DNA from 2 places in the Desulfitobacterium sp. PCE1 genome. Region 2 is predicted to be linked to the other one. Evidence: a T-box and tRNA genes for the amino acid it is inferred to sense, from the RefSeq annotation. Region 2 holds a T-box; the other holds one or more tRNA genes.
What was found. A T-box is a leader RNA that pairs with one kind of tRNA and senses whether it is charged. The one in region 2 lies ahead of tyrS (tyrosine--tRNA ligase), so its partner is inferred to be a tRNA-Tyr.
Positions count from the first base shown of each region.

Region 1: it encodes a tRNA-Tyr, which carries the amino acid that the T-box ahead of tyrS (tyrosine--tRNA ligase) is inferred to sense. The anticodon was not compared.

Region 1 is NZ_KB913023.1:403,281-419,397, forward strand. Features, by position in the region: gene DESPCE1_RS0101990 (Mini-ribonuclease 3) at 1-397, shown strand, start outside; gene thyX (FAD-dependent thymidylate synthase) at 387-1,085, shown strand; gene rlmB (23S rRNA (guanosine(2251)-2'-O)-methyltransferase RlmB) at 1,082-1,831, shown strand; gene sigH (RNA polymerase sporulation sigma factor SigH) at 2,043-2,696, shown strand; tRNA gene DESPCE1_RS0102010 (tRNA-Tyr) at 2,877-2,960, shown strand; tRNA gene DESPCE1_RS0102015 (tRNA-Met) at 3,063-3,137, shown strand; gene rpmG (50S ribosomal protein L33) at 3,291-3,440, shown strand; gene secE (preprotein translocase subunit SecE) at 3,551-3,769, shown strand; gene nusG (transcription termination/antitermination protein NusG) at 3,843-4,370, shown strand; gene rplK (50S ribosomal protein L11) at 4,403-4,831, shown strand; gene rplA (50S ribosomal protein L1) at 4,880-5,572, shown strand; ribosomal protein L10 leader region at 5,638-5,772, shown strand; gene rplJ (50S ribosomal protein L10) at 5,800-6,324, shown strand; gene rplL (50S ribosomal protein L7/L12) at 6,476-6,853, shown strand; gene rpoB (DNA-directed RNA polymerase subunit beta) at 7,294-10,641, shown strand; gene rpoC (DNA-directed RNA polymerase subunit beta') at 10,666-14,133, shown strand; gene DESPCE1_RS0102065 (ribosomal L7Ae/L30e/S12e/Gadd45 family protein) at 14,226-14,477, shown strand; gene rpsL (30S ribosomal protein S12) at 14,578-15,000, shown strand; gene rpsG (30S ribosomal protein S7) at 15,052-15,522, shown strand; gene fusA (elongation factor G) at 15,591-16,117, shown strand, end outside.
Region 2 is NZ_KB913023.1:1,354,127-1,370,243, forward strand. Features, by position in the region: gene DESPCE1_RS21790 (molybdopterin-binding protein) at 1-16, shown strand, start outside; gene DESPCE1_RS23665 (hypothetical protein) at 61-237, shown strand; gene DESPCE1_RS0106700 (iron ABC transporter permease) at 234-1,295, shown strand; gene DESPCE1_RS22060 (ATP-binding cassette domain-containing protein) at 1,295-2,437, shown strand; gene tyrS (tyrosine--tRNA ligase) at 2,382-3,623, opposite strand; T-box leader at 3,713-3,969, opposite strand; gene DESPCE1_RS0106715 (small, acid-soluble spore protein, alpha/beta type) at 4,239-4,385, opposite strand; gene DESPCE1_RS0106720 (nucleotidyltransferase domain-containing protein) at 4,615-5,514, shown strand; gene nagB (glucosamine-6-phosphate deaminase) at 5,526-6,341, opposite strand; gene DESPCE1_RS0106730 (efflux RND transporter periplasmic adaptor subunit) at 6,624-7,895, shown strand; gene DESPCE1_RS0106735 (ABC transporter ATP-binding protein) at 7,879-8,616, shown strand; gene DESPCE1_RS0106740 (ABC transporter permease) at 8,613-9,806, shown strand; gene DESPCE1_RS0106745 (hypothetical protein) at 9,921-10,526, shown strand; gene lgt (prolipoprotein diacylglyceryl transferase) at 10,672-11,490, shown strand; gene DESPCE1_RS0106755 (saccharopine dehydrogenase family protein) at 11,567-12,772, shown strand; gene nspC (carboxynorspermidine decarboxylase) at 12,777-13,907, shown strand; gene DESPCE1_RS0106770 (hypothetical protein) at 14,692-15,603, shown strand.

The DNA.
Region 1 (16,117 bases), 950 kb from region 2:
CAGGACTCATCTTCTCAATAACGGTTATGAAAAGGTTAAGGACCTTCACCGTCTGGCTACCAAATATGTTCGGGCGGGGACCCAAGCCAAGCTTCTTCATCACATTCTCCCCAATCTCGATGATCAGGAAACCTCTGTGGTTCATCGGGGGAGAAATGCCAAAGGAGGCCATCCTAAAAGCACCGATGTCATAACTTACCGCCATGCCACCGCTTTTGAAGCCTTGGTGGGCTATTGGCAGTTGACCGGCAGGACAGAGCGTATGCTGTGGGCCTTTGAGCAGGTGGACGAGTTTATTCGGGAAGAGGATGAAGAAAAAGGTAATGGTGAAACCACCAAGGAAGAAGAGTCTTTCACAGATGACTTGATTATAGGGGGAGAGAGAAGTGAATATTGAACTGATTCAATACACACCAGATCCGGAAAAAGTCATTGCGGCCGCTGCCCGTTTGTGCTATTCGCCTGATCCGGTTCCGGAGCTCATGGAACAGTTGGATGAGGAAAGGGTAGCCAATTTCGTGCAGAAGCTTCGCTCCATGGGTCATCTTTCACCTTTTGAGCATGTCAGCTTTCAATTCTCCATCGATGGCGTATCTCGTGCTTTGTCCCATCAATTGGTCCGCCATCGGATCGCCAGCTATTCTCAACGATCGCAGCGTTATGTAAAAGAAGAAGGGTTTGACTTCGTCATACCTCCTACCATACGCCGTAATCCTCAAGCCCTGGAACGCTTCGAGAATGTCATGGCCACTCTGCAAGAAGAATACCAAGCCCTGCTGGCTATGGTCCCTGCAGAAGATGCCCGCTATATCTTGCCCAACGCCTGTACCACCTCGTTGATGGCTACCTTTAATGCCCGTTCTTTAATGAACTTCTTCGAGCATAGAACCTGCATGCGCGCCCAATGGGAAATCCGCATCCTTGCCCAAAGAATGCTGGAGCTAGTCCGGGAAGTGGCTCCCAATGTCTTTGGCCAAGCCGGACCCACCTGCGTTACCCAAGGGATCTGCCACGAAGGGGCCATGAGCTGTGGCCGGATTAAGGCGCTGAAGAAGCAAAAAGGAAAGGATGACCCTAATCTATGACCGACGAAATCGTATACGGCCGCAATGCCGTTTGGGAACTTCTCCAATCGGGCAAGCCTGTCAACAAGCTCCTTTTCCAATCGGAAGGTACGACTGGCCGCTTCCAGGACATGGTCAGCCATGCCCGGGCCCAGAAGATTCCCTTTCAATTCGTGGATAAAGCAGCCCTTGACCGTTTGACCGAAAAAGCCAAGCATCAGGGAGTCTTAGCCTACGTTGCCCCGCGGGAATATGCCGAAGTGGACGATATCCTCGCTCTGGCCGGAGAAAAAGGCGAGGATCCTTTTATCCTCGTCTTGGATGAAGTGGAAGATCCTCATAATCTAGGCGCCCTCATTCGGACAGCCGATGCTGCAGGTGTCCATGGGGTGATTATCCCAAAGCGGCGCAGTGTTTCCCTGACCGCCACTGTAGCTAAGACCTCAGCCGGTGCTGTGGAGCATGTCCTGGTAGCCCGGGTAGGGAATCTGGTTCAGACCCTGAAGGATCTCCAAAAGGCAGGGTGCTGGATCTCTGGGGCTGAAGCGGGAGGAACGGAAGTCTATGGCTCCGACCTTACAGGAGCACGGGTCATCGTCATAGGAAGTGAGGGTAAGGGATTGAGCCGGCTGATCAAAGAGACCTGTGACGAGATCGTCAGCCTCCCCATGAGAGGACAGATCAATTCATTAAATGCCAGTGTGGCGGGTTCTATTCTAATGTACGAGGTTCTTCGTCAGCGGAGGGGAAATAAAAAACATCAATAACTTGCCTAAAAAATAGGGTAACCGGGTCCTATAATGCGAAGACCTGGGTCCAAAAGCCCAAACTCGGCTTGTAGAGTGCATGAGACGACAGAACCTCTAAAACTTCGCCTTGACGCTTCCGTTTTTTCCAAGGTATAATGAGTATGTTCTTGCGGACAAGAGCGATAATCCATTACAACATCTTCATCACCATGATACGGGAGGGATCGCTTTGACACTTAACGCCCAACTCGAAGTGTTGGAAGAGTGCGACACGAATGAAGTCATAGTGGATGAAGAAGTCGTAGAGCTGGCCAAAAACGGTGATGCCGAAGCACAGGAATACTTAATTAATAAGTACAAGAACTTTGTCAGAGCAAAAGCAAGATCATACTTCCTTATTGGAGCAGATCGTGAAGATATTATCCAAGAAGGGATGATTGGGCTCTACAAAGCGATTCGAGATTTCCGTGGTGATAAGCTCTCCTCGTTCCGAGCCTTTGCTGAGCTGTGTATTACAAGGCAGATTATTACAGCCATTAAGACAGCTACCCGGCAAAAGCATATCCCTTTGAATTCCTACGTGTCCTTAAATAAACCTATCTATGACGAAGACTCGGATAGAACCTTGCTGGATGTGATCTCCGGAACAAGAATAACCGACCCCGAGGAATTGATCATCAGTCAGGAAGAATTCGATGATATCGAAGAAAAGATGGGTGAGATCTTGAGTTCCTTGGAGTGGAAAGTCCTGATGGCTTACCTCGAAGGCAAATCCTATCAAGAGATTGCAGTAGACCTACATAGGCATGTAAAATCCATTGACAATGCTCTCCAAAGAGTAAAAAGAAAGCTTGAGCGTTACCTGGAACGTCGTGATGGATAAGCTATGCTTTGCTATGACCGGTGTTTGACTAGGATATTAAGTTAATAAAAAGAAAGAGTATCATGTTACCGGCTTGATGAAGTCGGTTTTTCATTTTGTGGTCTAGCCATTAGCTGCAGATTTCTTTTATAAAAAAGGGTGTATTTTTTTAGCTTTTGGTATATAATGAATGAGTGACTTGGGTAGGTGGCCGAGTGGTTAAAGGCGGCAGACTGTAAATCTGTTCCGAAAGGTACGGTGGTTCGAATCCATTCCTGCCCACCATTATCAAAATTCGGGATCCTGTGGATCTGGAATAAATTGAAACCATCTGAGAGGAAATGAAGTTCGAATCGTGAACTTCGTGCCTCGAATCTCGATTGACGTCGCGGGATGGAGCAGCGGTAGCTCGTCGGGCTCATAACCCGAAGGTCGTCGGTTCAAATCCGGCTCCCGCAACCAAGGACAAAAAACCGCATGGCTAATAGCTTTGCGGTTTTTCTATATTACATACTGAATTTTTCAAATTCTTGACATGGTAAATTACATGTGATAATGTATTATGAGCATGGATTGAATGCGGATTTTTAGTTGTGCCCAGGGAGGTGTTCGTGAATGCGTGTTGGCATTACTTTAGCTTGTACCGAATGTAAAAACCGGAATTATGCTTCCATAAAAAATAAGAAAAATAACCCAGATCGTTTGGAAGTTAAAAAGTATTGTAAGTTTTGCAAGTCCCACACAGCTCACAAAGAAACCAAGTAATTCATAGCTTGGCGTTTGGGCAAAATTTCTTTGCGTATTTGCCAAAAAGTCTGTACGCCGGGCTGCGTTGTCAGTAATGGTAGCTCAGAGTCTTGTAAGGATGTGATTGGATGGGCGCAGTTAAGAAGCAAACGAATGCTCCTACAAAAGAAAAGTCGACAGAGTACTTTAAGGGAGTATGGAGTGAACTTAAAAAAGTACACTGGCCGGACCGCAAACAGCTTTTGACTTATACAGGAGTAGTTCTCGTCGCTGTAGCTATTGTATCTGTCATGCTATGGATTGTCGACAGCGGATTAAGTATTTTAATAACCAAGATTCTCGGATAGGTACTCAAACAGGTTGCCCTGAAAGTACGGCAAGTTAGTTTGGGGCCTTGTATTGGAGGTTCCTGTTCGAAATATGACTAAGAACTGGTATGTTATTCACACTTATTCCGGTTATGAGAATAAGGTGAAGACCAATCTTGAAAAGCGCGTAGAATCCATGAATATGGAAGATAAAATCTTCCGTGTTCTTGTTCCCATGGAAGATGAGATTGAAATCAAAAATGGGAAGAAGAAGGTCGCCAAGCGTAAAGTTTTCCCGGGCTATGTTCTGGTGGAAATGGATATGACGGACGATTCATGGTATGTGGTGCGCAATACTCCGGGTGTGACAGGTTTTGTCGGCACCGGGGCAAAGCCCATCCCTTTGCTGGATCATGAAGTACAAGCTATTTTAAAGCAAATGGGCGTGGAAGAAGTCCGCACACGTGTGGATTATACCGTGGGCCAAAACGTACGTGTAACATCAGGTCCTTTTAAGGATTTCATCGCTTCTGTTCGGGAAATCCTTGAAGATAAAGGGAAGCTGCGGGTTTCTGTGTCCATGTTTGGACGGGAGACTCCGGTAGAACTTGATTTTGCTCAGGTCGAGAAAGTCGACTAAGCAGTAAATTACCCTATTAAGGAGGTGTAACTATGGCAAAGAAAGTCGTTGGTTTGGTTAAATTAGCTATCAACGCAGGTAAAGCAAATCCGGCACCTCCGGTTGGTCCAGCTCTTGGTCAGCACGGGGTCAACATTATGGCCTTCTGCAAAGAATACAACGAGCGTACAAAGGATCAAGCGGGATTGATTATTCCGGTTGAAATTACCGTTTATGAGGACCGTTCCTTTACCTTTATTACCAAAACTCCGCCGGCATCTGTTTTGTTGAAAAAAGCTGCGAACATTAATTCAGGTTCTTCAGAGCCTAACCGTAAAAAGGTAGCTCAAGTGAGCAAAGCTAAAGTTCGTGAGATTGCTGAAACCAAGATGAAAGATCTCAATGCGGCAAGCATTGAAGCGGCTATGAGCATGGTTGAAGGTACTGCACGCAGTATGGGAATCACCATCGTCGAAGGTTAAGATTTTTGTGGGAGGGCTCGTCCCGAAGAACCACTAGGAGGTTAAAGAATGGCCAAAGTAGGTAAAAACTATCAAGAAGCAGTTAAAGCTTTTGATCGTGAAGCTCTTCATGAGCCTATGGAAGCTTTAGCAGTCGTTAAGAAGATCGCTAAGGCAAAGTTTGACGAAACTGTTGAAGTAGCATTCAAGCTCGGTATTGATACCCGTCATGCGGACCAACAAATCCGTGGAGCCCTGGTGCTTCCTAACGGAACCGGTAAAACCCGGAGTGTGTTAGTATTTGCTAAAGGCGAAAAAGCTAAAGAAGCTGAGGCTGCCGGTGCAGATTTTGTTGGCGCAGAAGATATGATCGCGAAAATCGAGCAAGGTTGGTTTGGTTTCGATGTGGTTGTAGCTACACCGGATATGATGGGTATGGTCGGTAAACTGGGTCGTGTGCTCGGTCCTAAGGGACTTATGCCAAACCCCAAGACCGGTACAGTTACCTTTGATGTAGCCAAAGCTGTCAAAGAGATCAAAGCTGGTAAGATTGAATATCGTGCTGACAAAGCCGGTATCATTCATGCCCCAATCGGCAAGGTATCCTTTAGCGAAGAACAACTCTATCAGAACTATAAGGTTCTTGTTGAGACCTTGGTTAAAGCGAAGCCGGCTGCTGCTAAGGGTCAGTATATCCGTAGCGTCACTGTGTCTTCGACCATGGGACCCGGAGTGCGGATTAACCCGGTCAAAGCCAATTAATTGGATTCCAAAATGTGTCTGGAATATTTCTTGACAGGTTTGCATAGATAAGATATACTCTACTAGAATTGAACAGCCTTCCACTGTAGACAGCAGGTGCTCTTAGAGCTTAATGTCCTGCCGAGGTTGGAAAGATAGCCTTAAGTTATATTGGGCCTTCTTAACCTCTGCAGTCGAAGCGGAGGTTTTTCTACTAGTGTGGGTATTTCGGAAGGAGGTGGACTTAAGTGCCAAATATCGAAGAAAAAGCACAAGTGGTTGCGGAGATTAAGGAAAAGTTCCAAAACTCCACAGGGGTCGTACTGGCTGATTATCGCGGCCTGACCGTTTCTCAAGTAACTCAACTGCGTGCCCAACTGCGTCAAGCCGGTGTCGAATACCATGTATTGAAAAATACCTTGGTTCGTCGTGCAGCTCATGAAGTCGGTATCGAAGGTTTGGATGGTTTTCTTGAAGGACCTACAGCCGTCGCTTTCAGTGCTGATCCGGTTGCAGGAGCTAAAATATTATCCGATTTTTCTAAGACCTCTAAGACCTTTGCCATTAAAGCAGGTGTGGTCGAAGGGAAAGTGGTTGATCCAGCGGGAGTTAAAGCCCTTGCAGAACTTCCTTCGCGCGAAGTACTCCTTGCTCAAGTCCTGCGGGGAATGCAAGCACCCCTCACAGGCATGGCCAACGTGCTTCAAGGACCGATCCGCAAAATGGGTTATGCCTTGGAAGAAGTGCGTAAGATTAAAGAAGCTCAAGCTTAATCGAGAGTCGATGGCGCGAGGTTCGCACCATGATGTTCGGGTTATGATGCGGGGGATGGTCCCAAAGGCGTCGTAGCTGAATTATAATGATGTCCATAATGGATTCAAAAACAAAAATTATTTTAAAGTGATATTAGGGAGGAAAATTTCAATGTCTAAAACTGCTGAAATTCTCGAAGCCGTAAAAGGCTTAACCGTTCTCGAGCTTGCTGAGCTCGTCAAAGCTTTCGAAGAAGAATTTGGTGTTAGCGCTGCTGCTCCTGTAGCTGTAGCTGCTGCTCCTGCTGCCGGTGGCGCTGCTCCTGCTGCTGAAGAGCAAACTGAATTCGATGTTGTCCTCATGAACGCTGGTGCTGGAAAAATCAACGTCATCAAAGTTGTTCGCGAAATCACCGGTCTTGGCTTGAAAGAAGCTAAAGAACTGGTTGACGGCGCTCCAAAGCCTGTTAAAGAAAAAGTCAGCAAAGATGATGCAGAAGCTATCAAAGCTAAGCTCGTTGAAGCTGGTGCAACTGTCGAAGTTAAATAAGTTTAGTCTATTTGGAAAACCGTTTTCAGCCTATCGGCGCGAAAACGGTTTTTTATTTGGACACAATTTTGATATAATCTACTTAGCAACAGGGAGTATTTGAAAATAATTTTCATAAAGGACATAAAACTGCAAAAAAAGAAATATTTCTGCTTGACAATAGAAGATAATCTTGGTATCCTTAGTAATTGTTACTGTACATAAAATGGACGAATTATCCAGACTATTCCAAACAGTAACTTAGGACATCGATAGAAACTTTCTATCAGATAGTACTAAAGGTGACGATGGGGAGATTGTCATTTGATTAATTCGATCATGAAAGAGGGATCTCCATAAACAACGAAGCGAGGTTTTGCAAATGAGGCCTTGCTTTTGGCTGTTTATGTCATAATACAATCCTCGGGGCGAGGACATCACACTTGAGGGGTGAAGCGTACATGTTCTATCCTGTTAAGGTAGGGACGCGGGAACGCTGGAGCTATTCCAGAATTCGAGAAGTTCTCGACATGCCAAATCTAATCGAAATTCAGCAAAACTCTTATCAGTGGTTTCTTGATGAAGGGTTAAGGGAAATGTTTAGAGATATTTCCCCGATTCAAGATTTCACGGGCAACCTCGTATTGGAATTTATAGACTATAGCTTAGGAGAGCCCAAATACGATGTGGAAGAGTGTAAGGAACGCGACGTAACGTATGCGGCACCTCTGCGAGTTAAAGTTCGTCTCATTAATAAAGAGACAGGGGAAGTGAAGGAGCAGGAGGTCTTCATGGGCGATTTTCCCTTGATGACCACTAAGGGAACCTTCATTATTAACGGAGCAGAACGGGTTATCGTCAGTCAGCTGGTTCGTTCTCCTGGTGTTTATTATTCCGAAAGCATCGACCCCAGCGGAAAGAAGGTCTTCGGAGCGACGGTTATCCCTAACCGTGGAGCTTGGTTAGAGTTTGAAACGGATGTTAATGATAATATTTTCGTTCGTGTGGATAGAACTCGTAAACTTCCGGCTACCGTGTTGATTCGGGCTTTGGGTTATGCTACCAATGGGCAGATCGCCGAGCTTTTCGATGATAACGAGCATATCCGGATTACCTTGGAGCGGGATAATACGGAATCTGCAGAGGAAGCTTTGGTAGAGATCTACAAACGTCTGCGTCCGGGAGAGCCTCCCACCGTGGATAGTGCACGCTCTCTATTAGAAGCATTATTCTTTGATCCTAAGCGTTATGACCTGGCTAAGGTTGGTCGCTATAAACTTAATAAAAAGTTAAATCTGAATGTTCCCAGCGATGTTCATCATTTGACTAAGGAAGATATCGTGGCTTCCTTGCGGCAAATGCTGGCCCTCATGAGCGGAGAAGGCTACAAGGACGATATTGACCATCTGGGCAATCGCCGCCTCCGTTCCGTAGGAGAACTTCTGCAAAACCAATTCCGTATCGGTTTATCCCGTATGGAGCGGGTGGTCCGTGAACGGATGACCATTCAAGATGTGGATGTCATCACACCACAGGTTCTGATTAATATCCGTCCGGTGGTGGCGGCCATTAAAGAGTTTTTCGGCAGCAGTCAGCTATCCCAATTTATGGATCAGACTAATCCTTTGGCTGAGCTGACCCATAAACGCCGTCTCAGTGCCTTGGGACCTGGAGGATTAAGCCGTGAACGGGCCGGCTTCGAAGTGCGTGACGTTCACCACTCTCACTATGGCCGCATGTGCCCCATTGAAACTCCTGAAGGACCTAACATCGGCTTGATCGGCTCTTTAAGTACCTATGGCCGGATTAATCCCTACGGATTCATTGAAGCTCCCTACCGCAAAGTGATCAACGGCCAGGTTACGGATCAGATCGACTATCTGACCGCTGACGAAGAAGAGAAATTCGTCGTAGCTCAGGCTAATGCCCCCTTGACAGATGAAGGGCGCTTTATTGAAGAAAAGATCGATGGGCGCCATGGTCCGGACTTCGTTTTGGTTGCACCGGATCGAATTGATTATATGGACGTTTCTCCAAAGCAGATGGTTTCCATCGCTACGGCTTTAATTCCCTTCTTAGAGCACGATGATGCCAACCGTGCCTTGATGGGTGCTAACATGCAGCGGCAAGCTGTACCCCTTTTGCGTACCGATGCTCCCTATGTGGGAACCGGGATGGAGTACAAGGCAGCTAAGGACTCCGGGGTCTGCGTCTTAGCCACTAAGGATGGTACCGTGGAGCGGGCTACAGCCGACGACATCATCATCCGCCATGATGGCGGAACTTTAGAGAAGCATAAGCTCCTGAAGTACCTGCGCTCCAACCAAGGAACCTGCATCAATCAGCGTCCTATCGTCATGAAAGGCCAACGAGTCGAAGCGGGTCAGATCATCGCCGATGGTCCGTCCACAGATCATGGTGAGTTGGCTCTCGGCCGCAACGTTTTGATCGCTTTTATGACCTGGGAAGGTTATAACTACGAAGATGCTATCTTAATCAGCGAAAAGCTGGTTAAAGAAGATTACTATACCTCCATCCATATTGAAGAGTATGAAGCCGATGCTCGGGATACCAAGCTGGGACCGGAAGAAATCACCCGGGATATTCCTAACGTAGGGGAAGATGTGCTGAAGGATTTGGATGAGAGGGGAATTATCCGCATCGGTGCGGAAGTTCGCCCTGGGGATATCCTGGTGGGAAAAGTTACCCCTAAAGGTGAAACGGAGCTTACTGCAGAAGAGCGCCTCTTAAGAGCCATCTTCGGCGAAAAAGCTCGTGAAGTACGGGATACCTCCCTTCGTGTACCTCACGGAGAAGCTGGTAAGATCGTGGATGTAAAGGTCTTTACCCGGGAAAACGGAGATGAGCTGGCTCCTGGAGTCAACGAATTGGTACGGGTCTATATCGCTCAGAAACGGAAGATCTCCGTGGGGGATAAAATGGCCGGACGCCACGGAAACAAAGGGGTTATCTCTCGCATCATGAAGCAGGAGGATATGCCCTTCCTGCCTGATGGTACTCCTGTGGAAATTGTCCTGAACCCCCTGGGTGTTCCCTCCCGGATGAATATCGGTCAGGTTATGGAGACTCACTTGGGCTGGGCGGCGAAAGCCCTTGGGCTTCGTTTGGCAACACCGGTCTTTGACGGAGCACAGGAAGATGATGTCTTTGCGACCCTCAAACAAGCCGGACTTCCTGAGACAGGCAAAACCATACTTTACGATGGACGAACGGGGGAACCCTTCGACAATAAGATTACCGTCGGGTATATGTACTTCCTGAAGCTCCACCATCTAGTGGATGACAAGATTCATGCCCGGTCTACCGGACCCTACAGCTTGGTTACTCAGCAGCCCTTGGGCGGTAAAGCTCAATTCGGCGGTCAGCGTTTCGGAGAGATGGAGGTTTGGGCTCTGGAGGCTTATGGAGCAGCCTATACTCTCCAGGAGATTCTTACCGTCAAGTCCGACGACGTGGTCGGACGGGTTAAGACTTATGAAGCTATCGTTAAAGGTGAAAATATCCCTGAACCGGGAGTTCCAGAATCCTTTAAGGTTCTCATCAAAGAGTTGCAAAGCTTAGGACTTGATGTTCGTGTTCTCTCCGAAAACGATGAAGAGATCGAAATCCGCGAGATCGATGAGGATGTGACCGAGACGGCAAAAGAGCTTGGCATCGATCTTCATGAAGAGCTCCCGGCTCCGGCGGCTCATGAAACCGCTGAAGGTGAGGACGAGGAATTCTTCGAAGAGGAAGAAGAAGTGATCGATGAAGAACCCATGACCTTTGATGAAGACGATATGGAATAGACCCGGGTGAAAGGAGAGAGAACCGTGCTAGACGTCAACAACTTTGACCGGATGCGTATTGGTTTGGCTTCTCCGACGATGATCCGTGAGTGGTCTCATGGAGAAGTTAGGAAGCCTGAAACTATCAACTATAGAACCCTAAAGCCTGAGCGGGAAGGACTCTTTTGTGAAAAAATCTTTGGACCAACCCGTGATTGGGAGTGTCATTGCGGCAAATACAAGCGGGTTCGCTATAAGGGGATTGTCTGCGACCGCTGCGGTGTAGAAGTCACCCGTTCCAAGGTGCGTAGAGAGCGCATGGGCCATATTGAGCTGGCCGCTCCTGTCTCCCACATCTGGTACTTCAAGGGTATTCCCAGCCGGATGGGACTTCTTTTAGATATGTCTCCCCGCTCCTTGGAAAAGGTCCTCTATTTCGTATCCTACATCGTTACCGATGCTGGGGATACCTCTTTAATGAAAAAACAACTTCTCACGGAAACCGAATACCGTGAATACCGTGATAAATACGGAAACCGCTTCAAAGCCAGCATGGGTGCCGAAGCCATTAAGATTCTTCTTGAGGAAATGGACCTGGATAAGCTTAATGACGAACTCCGGGTTGAGCTGAAGGAGGTCTCCGGCCAAAGGAAAATCCGGGCCATCCGCCGCCTGGAAGTAGTGGAAGCCTTCAAAGAATCAGGAAACCGTCCCGATTGGATGATTATGGACGTCGTTCCCGTCATTCCACCGGAGCTCCGCCCCATGGTACAGCTGGATGGAGGACGGTTTGCCACCTCCGACCTCAACGACCTTTACCGCCGGGTAATCAATAGAAACAACCGTCTCAAGCGTCTTTTGGACCTGGGGGCGCCGGATATCATTGTTCGCAATGAAAAACGGATGCTGCAAGAAGCTGTGGATGCGCTGATCGATAATGGCCGTCGGGGACGTCCCGTTACCGGCCCCGGCAATCGTCCCTTGAAATCCCTAAGCGATATGCTCAAAGGAAAGCAAGGACGCTTCCGCCAAAACCTTCTGGGAAAACGGGTTGACTACTCCGGCCGTTCCGTTATCGTGGTGGGACCGAATCTAAGGCTTCATCAATGTGGACTGCCTAAGGAAATGGCTTTGGAGCTCTTTAAACCTTTCGTCATGAAAAAGCTGGTTAAAGAAGGCCATGCCCATAATATCAAGAGCGCTAAGCGGATGGTGGAACGGGTTCGTTCCGAGGTCTGGGACGTTCTTGAAGAAGTGATCACCGAGCATCCCGTGCTCCTGAACCGTGCTCCAACCCTTCACCGCTTAGGAATTCAAGCCTTTGAACCCATCTTGGTTGAAGGACGTGCCCTGCAGATTCATCCGCTGGTCTGTACTGCTTACAATGCGGACTTCGACGGAGACCAAATGGCTGTTCACGTCCCTCTTTCCGCAGAAGCTCAGGCAGAAGCAAGACTTTTGATGCTCTCCGCTCATAATATTCTGAACCCAAAAGACGGTCGTCCCGTCGCTTCACCCACTCAGGACATGGTTTTAGGTTCTTACTACCTGACCATGGAACGTCCGGGAGCACTTGGGGAAGGTAAGATCTTTAAGAATCGAGATGAAGCGGTTCTAGCCTATGAGACCAAGCAGGCAAACCTCCAAGCGATGATTAAAGTTCGCCAGCCCAGCGGAGAACTTTTGGAAACCACGATTGGCCGTCTCATCTTTAACTCAGTTATCCCGCCGGAGGTAGGGTATATCAACGAAGTGGCTGGGAAGAAGGTTCTTAATAATGTGGTGGCCAAATGCTATCGCCTCGGCGGCTATAAAGCAACGGCCCAGCTTTTGGATGGAATCAAGAGTTTAGGTTTTAAATACTCCACCCGCGCCGGGATGACCGTTGGACTTGCTGATATTACAGTACCTGAAGAAAAGAAAAAGATTCTTGCTGACGCCGATGGTATGGTCAACAAAACCGAGCAGCAATTCCGTCGTGGTTTGATTACCGATGAGGAACGGTATGAGAAGGTAATCGATATCTGGACGAAAGCTACGGACACCGTGACCAAAGCCCTGATGTATTCCTTGGATAAATTCAATCCGGTATACATGATGGCCACCTCCGGTGCTCGGGGTAATATTCAACAGCTCCGTCAGCTGGCTGGTATGCGGGGACTTATGGCGGATCCTTCGGGACGAACCATTGAGTTACCCATTAAAGCCAATTTCCGTGAGGGACTCACTGTTTTGGAATACTTCATCTCCTCCCATGGAGCACGGAAAGGGTTGGCCGATACGGCTCTACGGACCGCTGACTCCGGTTACCTCACCCGTCGTCTTGTAGACGTATCTCAAGATGTCATCGTCCGGGACGAAGACTGCGGCACCACCCAAGGAATTACCGTGGATGATGTCAAGGATGGCCCGGAGGTCATCGAGAAGCTGGAAGAACGCCTCGTGGGCCGCTTCCTCTTGGAAGACCTAAAGCATCCTGAGACAGGAGAAATCCTGGCTACCGCCGATAACGAGATTACGGAGGAACAAGCTCAGGAGATCGCCGCTGTTTATGATAAAGTCACCATTCGTTCCGTACTCACCTGTAAAACCCGCTATGGGGTATGCCGTAAGTGCTACGGACGCAACCTGGCGACAGGTCATCATGTGGAGATGGGAGAAGCCGTCGGAATCATCGCTGCCCAATCCATCGGTGAGCCGGGAACTCAGTTGACTATGCGTACCTTCCATACCGGCGGTGTAGCCGGGGACGATATCACCCAAGGTTTGCCCCGTGTTGAAGAGCTTTTTGAAGCCCGTAAACCCAAAGGTCAAGCCATCATCTCGGAAAACGACGGTATCGTCGCAATTCGCGAAGTCAAAGGCCGTCGTGAAGTGGATGTCACCGGTGACAATGAAGAGCGTATGACATACACTATCCCATATGGCTCCCGTTTGAAGGTTCGGGAAGGTGACCGGATTGAAGCCGGAGATGAACTTACCGAAGGGAGCATCAATCCTCATGATATGCTCAAGGTTAAGGGAATCCGCGGCGTCCAGGTTTATCTTTTGGGCGAAGTTCAACGGGTTTACCGTCTGCAGGGTGTGGATATTAACGATAAACACATCGAAGTTATGGTTCGTCAGATGCTTCGTAAAGTTAAAGTGGAAGAAGCCGGAGATACCAGCCTCTTGCCCGGCGGTTTGATTGATGTCTTTGATTTCGAAGAAGAGAATACCAAAGTCATTGCTGCGGGTGGAGAACCTGCGGTAGCACGCCCGGTACTTCTGGGAATCACCAAAGCCTCCTTGGCAACGGATTCCTTCCTTTCTGCGGCATCCTTCCAGGAAACTACCCGTGTTCTTACGGAAGCAGCCATCAAAGGAAAAGTGGATCCTCTCTTGGGGCTCAAGGAAAACGTCATCATCGGGAAACTTATACCGGCGGGTACGGGAATGTCCCGTTATCGGAATGTAAAAGTTATTAATCTTGATGAAGAACAAGTTGAAAATCTTGACACTGTAAATTCGTAATGATAAAATACTATAGTGTGATTTAACGGTTTTGGGAAAAATATGGTGTTTCTTCACAAATCACCGCTAATCTTGAGGAGGAAAGCATCTTAATGCTTGATGAAGCCTTAAAAAAATCGAAAAACAGAACCGTTGGAGTAAAGCAAACTCTGCGGGCTCTGGAAAAAGAGAGTTTACTCCGAGTCTATGTAGCAAAGGATGCGGAAAGCCATGTGGTTCGTCCCATTCTTGAACAGTGTCGGAACAAAGGGATTCAAGTCCAGGAAGTTCAGAACATGATTGAACTGGGGAAAGCCTGTGGAATTGAAGTCGGTGCTGCCGTAGCAGCCCTGTTATCCGAATAGACAAGGAAGCTCCGAAATGTGTTGGTTTTGGGGATTGCTTGCTTTATGCTGAAGCAAGCAATTCCTTTGATATGTTCTCTCTTGGGAAGGAGGTGTAGTTATGCCGACGATTAATCAATTAATTCGCAATGGCCGTTCTAAGATTGCAAAGAAATCAACAGCTCCAGCTATGCAATGGGGCTATAACTCTTTACAACGTAAACAATTCGCCTCTGGAGGATCACCTCAAAAGCGTGGGGTTTGCACCAGGGTTTACACGACAACTCCAAAGAAGCCGAACTCTGCTCTCCGTAAAGTTGCCCGTGTGCGTTTAACCAATACGATTGAAGTATCATCATACATCCCAGGCATCGGGCACAACCTGCAAGAGCACAGTGTTGTCCTTGTTCGCGGTGGCCGTGTTAAAGACCTTCCGGGTGTTCGTTACCACATCGTTCGTGGAGCCCTTGATACTCAAGGTGTTCAGAAACGGATGCAAGCTCGTTCCAAGTACGGTGCCAAACGTCCTAAGAAAGGGAAGTAAGCCGTATGAAACGAGGGGAATACGAATTGCGCTGTAAAGGAGGGAAATGATTTGCCACGTAAAGGTTATATTGCTAAACGTGAGATTCTGCCGGATCCCATCTATAAGAACCGGGTGTTGACCAAATTTATCAACCAAATTATGTTGGACGGTAAAAAAGGTACTGCAGAATCCATTTGCTATAATGCATTTGATATCATTCGCGAGAAGACCGGTAAGGATCCTATTGAAGTGTTCGAAACCGCTCTCAAGAATGTCATGCCTGTGTTGGAGGTAAAAGCACGCCGGGTCGGTGGTGCTAACTACCAAGTACCCATCGAAGTTCGCACCGATCGTCGTCAAACTTTGGGATTGCGCTGGATTGTGAGCTATGCCCGCAAACGCAGCGAAAAGACCATGGAAGAGAAGATCGCAGGTGAGTTGATGGATGCAGCCAATAGCACCGGCGGCTCTATTAAGAAAAAAGAAGACACGCATAAGATGGCCGAAGCCAATAAGGCTTTTGCGCATTACCGTTGGTAGGATGATCAAAGCATATGCTTAAAATCATCCACAATGGGGAATGACTACGGCAGAAAGGGGGATTATCAGTGGCAAGGCAAATTCCATTAGAGAAAACGCGGAATATCGGGATCATGGCCCATATTGATGCGGGTAAAACGACCACGACCGAGCGTATTTTGTTCTACACTGGGCGTGTTCATAAAATCGGGGAAACTCATGACGGTGCAGCTACTATGGACTGGATGGTCCAAGAGCAAGAACGTGGTATCACCATTACTTCTGCAGCGACAACTTGTCAATGGAAAAATCACCGGATTAACATTATTGATACACCAGGGCACGTGGACTTTACAGTCGAGGTAGAGCGCAGTTTGCGTGTACTCGACGGCGCTGTAGCAGTTTTCTGTTCTGTCGGCGGTGTTGAGCCTCAATCTGAAACAGTATGGCGGCAGGCGGACAAGTACGGAGTACCCCGTATCGCTTATATCAACAAAATGGACCGTTTGGGTGCCGATTTCTTCCGGGGAGTATCTATGATTGCTGACAGGTTAGGTGCTAACCCAGTACCCATCCAACTACCTATTGGTTCTGAGGAGAATTTCAAAGGAATCAT
Region 2 (16,117 bases):
CTTAAAGTCCGTTTAACTGAGCCCCTTCATAAGCGGCCGGATTATGAATTTTATTTCAGGTTGATTTTGGATAGGAAAGAAGGGGGCTATGAAGCAACTCCCATGGGCTGGGACCGAAACCTACCCGATTCTCTGCTGCAAATGGACGCTCTTTTGATCGCACCCATCGGTATTTACGAATATCAAGCCGGGGAAGAGGTTGAAGTGGAGCTGATTTGCGGGTCTGAGCATCTTTGAACGAGACTTCATTCAGTGATAGAGGAGAATCAATCTTGAAGCACACAAACAGTGAGTATTTCGCAGTGAAAATCATGGTGCTGCTCGCTTTGACGGTGGTACTGTTTTTCGCCTCCTTTCTGGTCGGGCGGTATCCGATTCCCCCCCAGACGGTTCTGGATATTATCCTCTCCAAATTCCTGCCGATCCCCCAGTATTGGGATAGCACCCTGGAAACCGTCGTCCTCCAGGTGCGCTTGCCCAGGATTGCCCTCGGTATTCTGGTGGGAGGGGCCCTGTCCGTTTCCGGTGCTTCTTACCAGACCCTATTTAAAAATCCCATGGTCTCTCCGGACCTTTTGGGAGTGTCGGCAGGGGCAGGTTTCGGGGCGGCCTTGGCCATGATCAACGATGGATCATGGTGGCAGATTCAGACCCCGGCATTTACCTTTGGGATGATTGCCGTGGTGGCCGCTTATGTGATCGCTTATGTCTTTGGGAAGCAGACGATTACGATCCTGATCCTGGGCGGGATTGTTGTCTCCAGTCTGTTCCAGTCCCTGCTTTCGATTGTCAAGACCTTAGCCGATACGGAGAACCAATTGCCGGCCATTACGTTCTGGCTGATGGGGGGACTGGGCAAGGGGGCTAATCAGGATGTTCTGCTCATGTTGCCGGCTATGCTGCTCTCCATGGCCCTCATCTTCCTGTTCCGCCATCAGATCAATGCTCTGGCTGCCGGAGAAGATGAGGCGGCCACCATGGGGGTCAATGTGCCCCTGGTCAAATTGATTGTGGTCTGCAGCTCCACCCTGATGACCGTTTGTTCGGTCAGCATCTGCGGGATTATCGGCTGGATCGGCATGGTTGTACCTCATATTGCCCGGATGCTTACCGGTGCCAACTACTCCAAATTGGTTGCCGCTTCCTTTTTTATCGGGGGAATCTTCCTGCTGATCATCGATAATATTATCCGCGGTGTGGAGGGAGTCGAACTTCCCCTTGGCGTACTGACCGCTATGGTGGGGACTCCCGTCTTTGTCCTGCTCCTGTCCAGAGTGAAAAAGGGGTGGTCCTGATGCTGAGTGTCAAAGAACTAAGCTTTTATTACCAGCCCGAGCGAATCATCCTTAAAGATATTTCCTTTGAGCTGAACAGTCATGACATCCTCTGTCTGCTGGGGCCTAACGGAACCGGGAAAACAACGCTGCTCAGGTGCATCCTTTCTCTCCATAAAATGAAAAGGGGCAGGATTACCCTGAACGGACTGGATTTAAATAAAATTCCCCCTAAAAAGCGGGCGGAGCTGATGGCTTATGTTCCCCAGGCTACCACTGTAGCTTTTCCATATGAAGCGGCAGAGATCGTGCAGATGGGAAGGGTGGCGAATCTGGCCCTGGGGGCCCGGCCCTCAAGCCGGGACCGAAAACTGGCTGAAGAAGCCATGGAGAAGATGGGAATTCAGCAATTCCATATCAGCGGCGGAACCGATCTGGATGAAGGCTATGATGAACAGCTGTTGGAGCTTGTGCGCAAGATTAAAGCACGTTCGGGATTAAAGCTGGAAATCAATCTGGGGCCGTCTTTTCGGAAAGAGACCATCCTGGAATTAAAGAAACTGGGGATAGACAGCATTACCAGCTCTCTGGAATGCAATGCCCCGGAGGTTTTTGCCGCAGCCAAACCCGGAGATAGTTTGGAACGGCGGCGTGAACTACTGCAATGTTGTGAGGAAGTGGATATACCAAGCCGCTCCATGATGCTCCTTGGACTTGGAGAAACCGACGAGGACAGAATTGAGCATTTGTTCTTCATGAAACAGTTTGAAAAGCTTTATCAGCTGCGTTTGTCCCGTTTTATGCCCTTTCCGGGAACTCCCTATAAGGACAGACCCCGCTGTTCACCCTGGGATAGTGCCCTGATAACAGCTATGGCCCGTCTGGTACTGCCGAATGTGGAGATCTGCCTGGCTGCGGGCAACAGTACAGATGATATCCCTCTTTGGTATCTGGCAGGGGGCGGCAATCAACTGCTCGGAGTATCCCTTACAAGAAAGGAGCCTCCTGCGGCTCCGGATATAGATGTCTATAAGATTGAGGAAGGGGCCTATGTGGTCGATAAGCGCAAACAGGTAATCAGAGTGCTGGAAGGAATGAATCTGGAGGTTACTTGTGAAATGCCGGATTATCAGCGGGTTGAATCATGTCATACACAATTTTGACAAAGCGTTTTTTACCGATTTTTAAAACATCGCCGTCGGCTAGAACTCTATCCAAATCCTCAATCTTCTCCTGATTAAGCTGTACTCCCCCTTGCTGAACCAAGCGTCTGAATTCTCCGTTGCTGGTGGCAAAACCCTTTTGTACAAGCAGGGGGATAAGCTCAATCAGCCGGCTTTGGGTCTTCACTCCAAGCTCAGGGAGCTGATCGGGAATAGCCTTTTTGCTGAAGGCAGCATCATAGAACGTCTTGGCCTGGATAACCTCCTGCTCAGTATGGTACAGCCGGGTAATGATCTCCGCCAAAACATATTTGACATCGCGAGGATTTTTGCCCTGAGCCAGCTCCCTTCGGAAAGCTTCGATGCGGTCCGGGTGTTCATCCGTTGCCAGCTCAAAGTATTTCAGAATGAGTTCATCGGGAACTTCCATGACTTTTTTGAACATCACTAGGGCGGGCTCATAGACCCCGATATAGTTCCCGAGGCTCTTGCTCATTTTCTCCACGCCGTCCAATCCTTCCAGAAGGGGCATAAACATGGCGATCTGTTGAGGCTGTCCCATGGCTTTCTGCAGAGTTCTGCCCATCAGGATGTTAAAGGTCTGGTCCGTGCCCCCCAGCTCCATATCTGCTTTCAGAGCCACCGAATCGTAGGCCTGCATTAAAGGATAGAAGAATTCATGGATGCCGATAGGGACATTGTTGCTGAACCGCTTTTGGAAATCATCCCGTTCCATCATTCTGGCCACTGTGGTTGTGGCAGCAAGCTTAAGAACATCCTCGAAATTCAGTTGACTAAGCCACTCGCTATTATAGCGGACTGTGGTTTTCTTCTTGTCCAGTACTTTGAAAATCTGCTCGAAATAGGTCTTGGCATTTTCCTTTACCTGTTCATCGGATAGGGCATTGCGGCCTTTCGCTTTGCCGGATGGGTCGCCGATCTTTCCGGTAAAATCACCGATAATGATCACGGCTTCGTGACCAAGGTCCTGCATCTGTTTGATTTTGCGCAGTACCACGGCATGACCTAGGTGAATATCCGGTGCGCTTGGGTCGAGCCCCAGTTTGATGATTAAGGGACGGTTGTTTTTGAGGGACTCCGCCAGTTTGTTTTTCAGCTCTTCCTCATTGACCAGCATACTGACCCCTTTGGTGATGATCCGAAATTGTTCTTCTACAGTTTTCATTGGCTGACTCTCCTTGAAGATTAAAATATTATTTAATACAAGCAAGGTCTATAAGATTGGGAAATAAAAAAACTCCCGCCCTTCATTTCCAGAAGGACGAGAGTGTGCTCCCGTGTTACCACCTTACATTTACGAACAACTCGCATTGTCCGCCTTTTCGAGTACGCCATAAATATGGGTGATACTCTAGCACTATAACGTGTGCAGGAAACCGTCACAGCCTACTAAAAACGTTCGGTGTGAAGCTCAAAGAGGTATTCATAACCAGCCTGCCAAGCGCCTCTCATCATCCGGCAACTTTCTGTTTGCGGTACGGGTTACTACTTGTTCTTATCACAGCTTTTGCTCTTATACTCCGAAATGCAGGAAGTCCTGCAAGTCTTCGTTATGCAGATATTAAATTAGGATATATTGTAGTAAAGCAAGGGAAAATTGTCAAGGGTTAATCAGTAATAATTCTGATTTGTGCAAACAGCTGGGCAAGGAGATAAAAGTGGACAAAAAATTTATGTAATAAAAAACAGCTCTGTTCTAATAGAACAGGGCTGTTTCATGTAACAAGGCTCTTTTTAACAAATGTAAAACTTAAATGTTAACTTTTATATGCAACAATGATTATCTTTTACCAAAACTTTCAAATGTACGGCGAACCATTTCTCCTCCGACGGAACCATTTTGACGGGAAGTGGCCTCTGGACCTAAGTTAACATTGAATTGAGATGCTACCGTGTTTTTGTCTACTGGTAAATTGTACTTTGCCATGATTGATTACCTCCCAAGATGTTTTGTAGTTTAGATTTTTGAGGCTTGAACCAGTAATTCTAATTTGCCCGATTTCAGGACAAATAATCAGGAAATTTATGGAGTGCAAATAGGAATAACATTGAAAAACGGAGAGGGAAGGCCTTACATTAGAGGATAAAAAGCATAAAATAAAATGGGGATCATTAAGGAAAATCCTTATTAAAATATGGCTGAAAGGATTTTGAGAATGGAGAATCTTATTCGTTTGCTTGAAGTTCATGGACCTCTAACAGGCAAAGAAATCCATGAAAAAACCGCGATAACTATTTTTGATCTCTGGGAGGAGTGTAATCAGTGTGCCGATATTATTTTAAGCACGATTGGAACAAGGTATCTAAGGCTGGATAAACATGTGGAAGGTTTTGCCCGGCTTTCCCCCTCCATAATCAGAGAATTTTATAACTATACGGTTGTCAGTTTGAAGGAACAGTCTGAGGAAGCTCATGCAAAGGCGGACCATATCCATCAATCCATCAAGAAGATCAGTAAAAATAAATTTGAAGTTGCGAAGGATATCATGGAAAAAATCATAGCATCCCAACAGGACTCTCAAAGTATTCAGGAAAAAACATGTTTTATTATTTCGGGGGATGTGGCCTATGATATGGCCCATCTTGAACCAAGACCTGAATTTTCTACAGGGAAAATGGTCAAGGGGTCAGATCTCGATATTGTAATTATTTATAAAGATTTGTCTGAAGAAATTATTAAAGATCTTGATTCTACCATCTATGAGTGGAAGTTTTATTTACTTAAACATCCCAGTTATAAAGAAGAAATAGATTATGTTATCAAAGATCTTTCCGTAGTTGAGAGACAATTGGCATTTGAAGGATTTGAATCCATGATCGCGGCAAAGGTTCTGGAGGAAGGGAAATTTTTATGTGGGAACCATGCACTGTTTGCTGAGGTCAAAAATAGGGTTGCCGATCGCGGGATACCTGAGAAATTAGCCGTTTTGAAGGAGAGGGCTTGTATAGACAGAGAAAATGCCAGGAAGCGGCTCCTGGCATACAGAGATTCAATCAACGATAAAGAAATGAAGCAACTTTTTTATACAACCGATGAGAGAGAAGAGTTCTTTTAAAAATTAAGGCTTTACAGTCCATATTGACGCTTAATGCTTTCTACATGGCGGTAATGATCAGTGTGCAATAATTTCGAAGCCGCCCCTTCATCAAGCACGACGGAGATCTCGCCGCCGTGCAGTTGTATAGCCGATGCGGTGATCTGGGATGTAATGGGACCTTCCAGACATTTGGCAACCATATCAGCTTTTCTGGCGCCATTGACGATCATTAAAATATTCCTTGCTTCCAATATGGTTCCGATGCCCATGGTAATGGCAAAATGAGGCATCTCACTGCGTTCGATATTGGCTTTTTTGTAGAACGCTTCATAGTTATCATCCAGAGTCTGTTGTGTTAATACCACGACCCTCGTTCTGGAACCAAGGGATGACCCAGGTTCATTAAAGCCCCAATGCCCGTCACCACCAAGTCCCAAAAGCTGCAGGTCAATACCGCCGGCCTTTTTAATTTCTTCTTCATACCATATACAAAACTTTTTCGGGTCTTTGGTTCGGCCATCGGGTATGTGTATATTTTCCTTTTTAATATTAATATTCTTCAATAGTTCCTCGTGCATGAATCGGGCATAGCTTTGATCCATAGGGTAGGCCTTTTCCAGATCAATTCCTGCCCCAAGGTACTCATCGAGATTAAAGGTTTTGACTTGAGAAAAATCAAGACCCTCTTCCCTGTGCATTCTGACCAGCTCCTGATAGGTGCCGATGGGGGTACTTCCTGTTGCCAGTCCAAGCACACAATCCGGCTTGGATCGAACATAACCCGCAATGATTTCTGCGGCATATTTGCTCATTAGTTTATAATTTTCCCTGATAATAATATCCATGTTTTTCTCCCAGCTCATTCTTAATATAGGATTGATGGTAAATATCTATTTATTTATTCTACTAAAAGTCTATGTAAAGATAAATAGGTCTAGATATTAAATTAGTTTTGAGAAGGCAAAACTCTTAGGAAATAATAGGCAAACAACGATTTTTAGAAATACTCTTTTTAAAACTAATAAAAAATTAATAGTTTCTTTATAAGTTTATTAGGAATTACTTGCTATAATGGACATATTGATACCTTGGTAAATTATAGAAAGGTAAGATATCAGGAGGAGAGTATGCAACCAGATACCAGTATTCCAAACAATGTTCATTCAGATCCCAGTGCCCAAAGGTTTAGTGGCAAAAAAGGTTCATTTTTTCGGAGGCACCGCAAGAAATTAATAGCAGCCCTTATCTTACTTGGCGGGCTAGTGATTGCCTCGCAGTTCTTGAGTCGGCAAGGCGGCTTGATTCCTGTTAATACTGCCGAGGCTGTTCAAAAAAGCTTCGAGCAGAATGTTTTTGCCAACGGCAAACTGGAAGTCAAAGATCTGGCTGAATTTAAGGCCGAAAGCAAAACTAAGGTTCAAGAAGTCCTGGTCAAGCATGGGGACAAAGTAAGCAAAAGTCAGGCTGTTTTAGTGATGGATACCAGCACTCTGAGTGTGGAAGCATCTCAAAAAGGGCTGGAATGCAAGGAGCTCAAGGCTAAAATAATCAATAGTGAATCGAATATCAGACTGCTTCAACAAGCCTATGATTTGGCGCAAAAGGATTATGACAATACGAAAATTCTTATGGAAAGCGGAGCGGCCAGCCTTAAGGAATTAGAGGAGGCTGAGCAAAAGGTGACTGAGGCCGAAGAGAAATTAGTAGTAGAACAAGAGGCTAATCTACCCCTGCTCAAAGCCCAGCTGGAGCAAGCCGAAGTGCTCTATCGGAAAGCCCAGGAGAAATTGCAGAAAGCTACTATACTTAGCCCTTATGATGGAACTGTCTTGAATTTAGCGGTCAAGGAGGGCCAGGAAGTTGAATCTGGAACCCTACTGACTCAAATCGGTAATCCAGCTGATCTTCTCATCGAAACAGGTATTAATGAGGTGGATGCCGCCCAACTTACAATAGGGGATAGGGTGGAAATAACCAATAGCGGCCTGCTGAGTGAGCCCTTGATCGGCAGTGTTGAAACCATTGCGCCTACGGCTGAGGTGGTGTCAACGGCTCAAGGTGAACAAACTCAAGTGAAAATCAAAATAAGTGTCCCTGCTACTGAAGGGGAAAGTCCATTAAAACCTGGCTTTAATGTTAATCTTAAATTTATACTGCATCAAAAAGAGCAAGCTTTGCTGGTTCCTTTAGAAGCGGTGGTTGAAGACGATGGACGAGAACTAGTCTATGTCGTCGGACAGGATGGAATAGTTACAGAAAGAGAAGTGCAGACAGGCTTAAGCAATGAACTGTTCATGGAGATTGTCTCCGGTCTCGAAGTGGGAGAAAAGGTCATCCTGAACCCCGATGAGAAAATCAAGGACGGAGTGCAGGTGATCGTTAATGCTCAAAGCAACTAACTTAGTTAAAGTTTACCATACAGAGAAAATTGCCGTTACGGCCTTGAAAGGGGTTACCTTCCATATATCTGCCGGTAGTTTTGTAGCAATTATGGGCCCTTCGGGTTCAGGAAAATCTACATTAATGAATATCTTAGGCTGCCTGGACACGCCCACCGAAGGGCAATATATTCTGGATGGCCTTGATGTTTCCCATATGGAGGAGAATGACTTGGCCGGGGTCCGCAATCTTAAGATTGGGTTTGTCTTTCAGACGTTTAATCTTTTACCGAGAATATCCTGCTTGCGCAATGTTGAGCTGCCGATGATTTATGCCGGAATTGGGGAAAAGGAAAGAAAAGACAAGGCTTTCGAGGCGCTGACAAAAGTCGGTCTGGCCAAATGGGCTGCTCATCGCCCCACAGAAATATCCGGAGGACAGAGACAACGGGTAGCCATTGCCCGGGCTTTGGTGAACAATCCGGCCATTATTATGGCGGATGAACCCACCGGCAATCTCGACACCCGTTCGGGAGAAGAAGTGATGGCTATTTTTCAGGAGCTCAATCAGCAGGGAGTGACCATTGTCCTGGTCACCCACGAACCTGAAATCGCCCAGCATACCCAGAGAATTCTTAAATTCCGGGATGGCCTGCTCATGGAAGATGAATCGGTGGAAGAACCGGTTCAGGCCAGGGATATTCTGGCCGGGCTCCCTGCTATGGAGGAGGGGCCGGTATGAATTTTAAAGAATGCATCCAGGTAGCTTTCGAAGGGATCAGAGCCAATAAAATGCGCTCAGCCTTGACTATGCTGGGTATTATTATCGGGGTGGCGGCTGTCATTACGGTCGTGGCCATTGGGCAGGTGGGTCAGGCAGCTATTATGTCTTCTCTGGAAAAGATCGGCACCAATTTGTTTACTGTTTATCCCCGCAGCGATGAACAATCCCCTCTTACCCAAAGCGATATGATAACGGTTCAGGATTTAGAAGTAATCAAGAATGTAGCGACCGATATTCAATATGTTTCCCCGGCGGATTCCTGGTCTTTTGCCGCCCAGTATGAAAGAAAAAGCAAACGGGTCTATACTTATGGGGTTTGGCCTGAGTATAAGCATATTAGAAATATTAAGCTGGATAAAGGCCGGTTTCTCTCCGAAGAGGATGAAAAAGGTGGGAGAAGGGTAGTCGTCATTGACAGCAAACTGGCCGAAGACCTTTTTGGCAGGGGAGAAGCTCTGAAAAAACAAATCAATATCTTTGGTACCTCCTATACGGTCATCGGAATAACTCAGCGGGATGAAAGCTTCTTGATGGGAGGACCCAATCAGCCTTCTTCTGTGTATATCCCTTATTCCGCTTTGCAAAACATGGTTAATATCGATTATGTTCCTTATATAGAAGCCAGTGCCGTGAGTAAAGATAAAACTGAAAGTGCTATGAACCAGGCTAAAAAGATCCTGAACAGCCGTCACCATACGGAGAATAGCTATCAAGCTTACAGTCTGCAGCAAGATGTGGAACAGATTGATACCATCATGACCATTTTGCAGCTGGTGATTGGTTCCATCGCTGCCATCTCCCTTTTGGTAGGAGGGATCGGGGTAATGAATATCATGCTGGTCTCAGTGACTGAGCGGACAAGAGAAATCGGCATTCGCAAGGCTTTAGGGGCCAAATATAAGGATATTATGATCCAATTTCTCATTGAAGCAGTCGTCATTTGTTCTATAGGCGGGGCGGTCGGTGCTTTGCTCGGTATCGGCGGCGGTGTCCTTGCCGCTGGGCTGGCTAAGATTCCACCGGCAATATCCCCCATGACCATTGTCATTGCTTTTGCCTTTTCCACTACGATTGGGCTCTTTTTCGGTCTTTACCCGGCGCGCAAAGCGGCTAAGATGAGTCCTGTTGAAGCTTTGCGTTATGAGTGATGTGGATGCCTCAGAAGAGTGGGCAAAAAACCTAAAGATTTTTTTCAGCCCCGTCGATATATAAAGTAAGTACGGTATTAATAGGAAAGTACAGAAAGATTTGGAGGGTGCCTTATGGAAGTGAACCGACTATCATCGGCAGGGGCTTATTATAATAATGCAGACTATTCCTCAAGGTCAGAGAAAAGCCCTACTCAACCCGGCCAAGAAGCAGGTAAGCTCCCTGTGGATTCCGCGGCTGCTGTATATGAACCTGGCAATTCGGGGACAGATAATACTCTTGGGAAGACCTATTCCCAAGATACGGAGACCATCGCCCGGCTAAAAGCTGAAGTGGATCGGCGTACTGAGAATTTAAGAAGTCTTGTGGAGCAGCTCCTCTTAAAGCAAGGTTATAAATTTAACGATGCGACAGATATTTACCAACTTCTGCGTGAAGGGAAAGTAGAGGTAGATCCTGAAACGGCGGCCAAAGCCCGGGAAGAGATTTCTGAGGATGGATATTGGGGAGTAAAACAGACCTCAGAGAGGGTGTTTTCCTTTGCTATAGCCTTAACAGGTGGAGATCCCAGCAAGGCCCAAGCGATGAAGGATGCTGTAATCGAAGGCTACGAACAGGCGAAGAAGATTTGGGGAGGAGAACTCCCTGAGATTTGTCAAAAGACTTATGAAGAGACTCTCAAGAAATTTGATGAGTGGATAGAGAATAATGTAAAGTAAATATCGAGATCCTCTGCTGAAATTAAACCGGCAGAGGATTTTTGTTGTTTGTGTGAAAAATAGTGTTGTGGTACACTTTTGGGAGGGACATTCTATCGATGTTAACGACATGCAATGTTAAAGAATCACAGAAAGGTGAACACTGATGACGAATCGTTTTTTAGTTCAAAATCTATTTGGGATCGAAGGACTGGACATTGCTTGGTATGGAGCAATTATCGCCTTTGGTATCATCATTGGAGTATGGTTAGCCGGTCGGGAAGCAGAGCGGCAGGGAATAAAAGGGGAGATGATTTTTGACTTTTTGATTATTGTTTTGCCCTTGGCCATCATTGGTGCCAGGGCCTATTATGTCATTTTTGAATGGGCGAACTATGTGGATAATCCTATGCGAATCTTTGCTATTCGCGAAGGTGGGCTGGCAATTTACGGTGGGGTTATAGGCGGTTTTATCGGTGCTCTGATCTTTGCGAAAATAAACCGCTTTCCGTTACTCAGGTTGACTGATATTGTAGTGCCCAGTTTAATCTTAGGACAAGCCATTGGGCGCTGGGGTAATTTTGTTAACCAAGAGGCTTTTGGTAACCTTGTCACAAATCCTAACCTGCAGTTTTTTCCCTATGCTGTGTTTATTGAAAGGTTAGGAGAATGGCATCAAGCCACTTTTTTCTACGAGAGCATGTGGAATCTATGTATTTTTGCCGTCCTCATCTATTTTCGAAAGAGAACAAAATTCACAGGGCAGCTTTTAGCCACCTATTTCATGGGGTATGGGTTGGGGAGATTTTGGATAGAAGGACTGCGCACAGATAGTCTCTACCTGATTCCGGGATTGCGGGTATCTCAAGCCTTTTCTTTGATCCTCATTATTATAGGCATCCTTATGTTTGTGTTTCGGAAAAAGTTGTTTAAAGAACATTTGGAATATGAGGGGAAATATCGGATGGATAGAAGCCCTAAGTGATATTAAATCTTGTTGATAATATCTTCGACATTCTTTATAATCATCTTTGTGAATTTATTTAATGGGAGGTCTTAACATGGGAAAAGCCTTGATTATTGGGGCCGGTGGTGTGGCCAATGTGGTCGCACATAAATGCTGTCAAGTTCCTGAAGTGTTTGAGGAAATTTGCATTGCGAGCCGGACGCTGAAAAAATGCGAGGATATAAGAGATAGATTAACCGGCAGCCGGACTAAAGTCAGGGTCGCTCAGGTTGATGCCGATCAAACGGTAGAAGTCATCCGGCTCATTAAGGAGTTTCAACCGGAGCTGGTGATCAATGTAGCCCTTCCTTATCAGGACCTGACCATTATGGATGCCTGCCTGGCCACCGGCGTTCATTATGTGGACACGGCCAACTATGAACCCCCCGATGTCCCGAAGTTCGAATACAAATGGCAGTGGGCCTACAGGGAAAGATTTGAACAAGCCGGGTTAACGGCTTTATTGGGAAGTGGGTTCGATCCCGGGGTAACGGGTGTTTTCTGTGCCTATGCCCAAAAGCACTATTTTGATGAGATTCATACCATCGATATTGTCGATGCCAATGGCGGAGATCATGGCTATCCTTTTGCCACCAATTTTAACCCGGAGATCAATATTCGGGAAATCACCGCCAAGGGTCGTTACTATAAAGAGGGAGAGTGGATTGAAACCGATCCCCTTTCCGTGAAGAAGGTCTATGATCTTGAGGAGATTGGGCCCAAGAACATCTACCTGCTCTATCACGAAGAGCTGGAATCTTTAGCTCAAAATATTAAGGGAATCAAACAGATCCGCTTCTGGATGACCTTCTCCGATAATTATCTGAACCATTTAAAGGTCCTGGAAAATGTGGGCATGACTTCTATCGAGCCTATCGAGTTTGAGGGTCAGCAAATCATTCCCCTCCAATTCCTCAAGGCTGTCCTGCCTGATCCGGCATCCCTGGGACCGAGAACCAAGGGCAAAACCAATATCGGCTGCATTATCCAAGGAGTTAAAGATGGTCAGCCCCGAACCTATTATGTCTACAATATTTGCGATCATCAGGAATGCTATGCTGAAGTGGGCTCTCAGGCTATTTCTTATACCACCGGGGTACCGGCCATGATTGGCGCTAAGTTGATTATGGAAGGAAAATGGAAAAAACCTGGCGTCTATAATATTGAAGAGTTTGATCCCGATCCCTTTATGGAAGACCTGAATAAGTACGGATTGCCTTGGAAAGAGGATTTTGCCCCCACATTATTGGATGAGGAATAAAGTCATGAATATAAAAGAACTGCCCACACCCAGTTATGTTGTGGATGAAAAGCTGCTGAGGAGAAATCTGGAGATTTTACAATCCGTTCAAGACCGGACAGGGTGCAATATTCTGTTGGCCTTGAAAGGATTCTCCATGCATGCCGTGTTTCCTTTGGTAGGACAATATCTAAAGGGCATCGCTGCCAGCTCCTTGTTTGAGGCGCGACTTGGCTTTGAAGAGATGGGCAAGGAAGTTCATGTCTACTCACCGGCCTATATCGAAGAGGAGTTTGACGAGCTTCTGGGGTATTGTGATCATATGGTGTTTAACTCCTTTGATCAGTGGCGCAAATTCAGGGATAAGGTAAAAAAACATCCCAGAAAAATTGAATGCGGAATTCGGGTTAATCCGGAGTACTCGGAGATTGCCACGGACATCTATAACCCCTGCTATCGGAATTCCAGGCTGGGAGTGACTCTGGCCAATTTTAAGCCCGAAGAGCTTGAGGGAATAGATGGATTGCATTTCCATACTCTCTGCGAGCAGAACTCGGACACTCTTGAACGCACGATCAAAGTGGTGGAAGAAAAGTTCGGTGAACATCTCAAGAGGATGAAATGGCTGAATCTGGGCGGAGGTCATCATATTACTCGTCCTGATTATGATCTTGAGACCCTTGTGCGCTGCATTCTTTATTTGAAGGAAAAGTACGGGGTGGAGATCTATCTGGAGCCTGGAGAGGCCATTGCCTTAAATACGGGGTTCTTAGTCTCCAAGGTTCTGGATATTGTGGATAATGGGATGAAGATTGCTATCCTCGATGCTTCCGCTGCCTGCCATATGCCTGATGTCCTGGAGATGCCCTATCGTCCGGCTATTATCAATGGGGGAGAACCGGGGGAATACCCCTATACTTATCGGTTTGGGGGCAATACTTGTCTGGCCGGAGATGTGATCGGGGACTATTCCTTTGCCGAACCCTTAAAGCCTGGGGACAAGCTCATCTTCTGCGATATGGCCCATTACACTATGGTCAAGAACAATATGTTCAATGGAGTGAACTTGCCTAATATTATGCTCTACAATGAAGAAGAAGGTTTTAAAATGATTCGCCGTTTTGGCTATGAAGATTTTAAGAATCGGTTGTCTTAGAGGAAGATGAAGGGCCTGTCGCCAGGACGTTTGAAAACGTGGGGCGGCAGGTCCTTTGCTATTAGATTTTCATGATTTTGGACGGTGTGCCGGCAGAGGATAAAAAAGATGTCCGGGTCGCGTAGCTTTACGCACAACACTCACTCAATAGCTCTATGGTTGGCCAAATCGCTTTCTTAACAGCATCAGCGGCGGATGAGTATGCTTTGGGGAGTGCCGCCTTGAGCGAAACTGTCCACCGGACACTTTCGTTGCCAAACCTCTGGGTAATACCTGATGTGAACCATGGCTCGCTACGTTAAGAAAGCTTCGTTGACCTGACCACCCCTGCGCTAAATCCGTTCGCTCTTGTGCGTAAAGCTACGCTGGCGGGTCCCTTTCAGCCCCTCTTTTGTACCCTTCTTCGGAGTAGCCGGCTCTGCCGCTCAAGCGGTGCCGGTGAAGACGGAAAAAGTTGCCCAAGGATTTTGATTTCAGGCAGAGAACGGATTTAAGCGAGCGGATAAGCAATCTTCGCGAAAAGACAGCAGCGGAGTCGGGTTGGAAACAGGACGTTTCCAACCGCCCATTGAGCAGGAGCGATTTGGGCGGGAACCCGACGCAGCGGAGGTCTTGAGCGATTAGATTGCTCCGCGTAGCTTATAGAGTGAACGCCGAAAGCAAAATCCTGGAGACCTGCTTTCCGGCCTTTTTAAATTGGGAGGGTGAATTAGAAAGGAGAGACGCTAAGGTGAGTCGAATTAAAGAGGGGAAGAGTTTACAGGTGTAACAACGGAGGTAAATAATGAAAAGAAACATAATCCCTATTATAATTTCGCTGCTCATCCTTTTGCAGGTGGTGACCCTGGCTCGGATAGGAAATTTACAGGACGAACTTCAAAATACCCGGGATCAATTTATGAATATGACATCTCTCCAGTCGAACCAGATTGATAGTATTTACTCGAATATTGATTCGATGCTGAAGCGTCAATCAAGTATCATCGATAGCTATGATTATTCATTGGGTACGTTTAATCGGGAGAGTCTCACTGTTCCCGTAACATTTAACATCACACCTAAGGAGACGAAGGCGGATACCCTTGCCACATTATATGTATCAGGTCAAAGCACTGGGATGACTCGAAGCGGGACCAGTTTTTCTGCAACTCTTCCGGTAAATATTTTTGATGTGATTGAAGCTAAGGTTGTTATAGCAGATGACGGCACTGAGCGAACTGAAAAACTGGAAACGTGGGAGAATCTGCGTACAAGGGTACTGCCGGATATCTATGCAAGATTGGAACGTGAAAGCGGAACGATCTATAGAAAGACACCTGGTGAACTATCTGGTGAGTATCGCTGCAAAGGGAATTTGAGTTTGGAGGTAAAGCCGGTACAGAATAATACGATAGAGAACGCACGCTTTGTTATGGATGTGGATGGTAATATTGTGTCAGAAAAGTCTTTGAATACTAGCGGTCTGTGGGCTGAGATTAACGAAAGCACTACCCTTTCCGCAGGTCAAACCTTAACCACGTCGGTGTTGGCAACGGATAGCCTTGGCTTGATTCATAAGGTAATCTTAGATAAATTCACATTGGATGAAAATGCTGAACCTGTTCGTGGAAATGAATGGATATGGATGGGCGAGGTCGTTATCATGGACGGTGAGGGAAAGATTCTCTATGCACCTCAGTATGATAAAGTGAACTAAGCTTTAAAAATTGAAATTAAGCAATTCTTCATGGGAAAATGTCACCTTGTCCTCGTGACATGCATAGATTATATCAGGTCCGGTTTTTCTGCTTTAATCCTGAAACGTATTAATGTTCCTTCTTTTCCATTTAAAGCGGCTAGGTAAAACATTAACTAGCCGCTTATGACAACAAAAAGGCCAGGGCAATTCGCCTGGCCTTTCTTTTTTTATGGCGGTGATGCAGCTGTCCAGATTATATGATCCTATAGACAAGGCGGCTAAGGTTAACTGGGCGAACTGTCGCAGACGGACAGGGAAGAGATGCGGGAATGAGGCGGAGTTGCTTCTTGAGGAGCAAAAGAGGTACGGGCTGATGGATAGGATGATGAGTGGGAATAGGGGGATATAAAAAAGCATTTCTTTGGTGTCAATCTCAGAGGCATTACCCATAATCCCGCTAAATATTCCCACAATATTCCCTCCCATACTGTAATATTTAAGAATTCGAGAGGGAAAGTGTATGTCCTTCTTT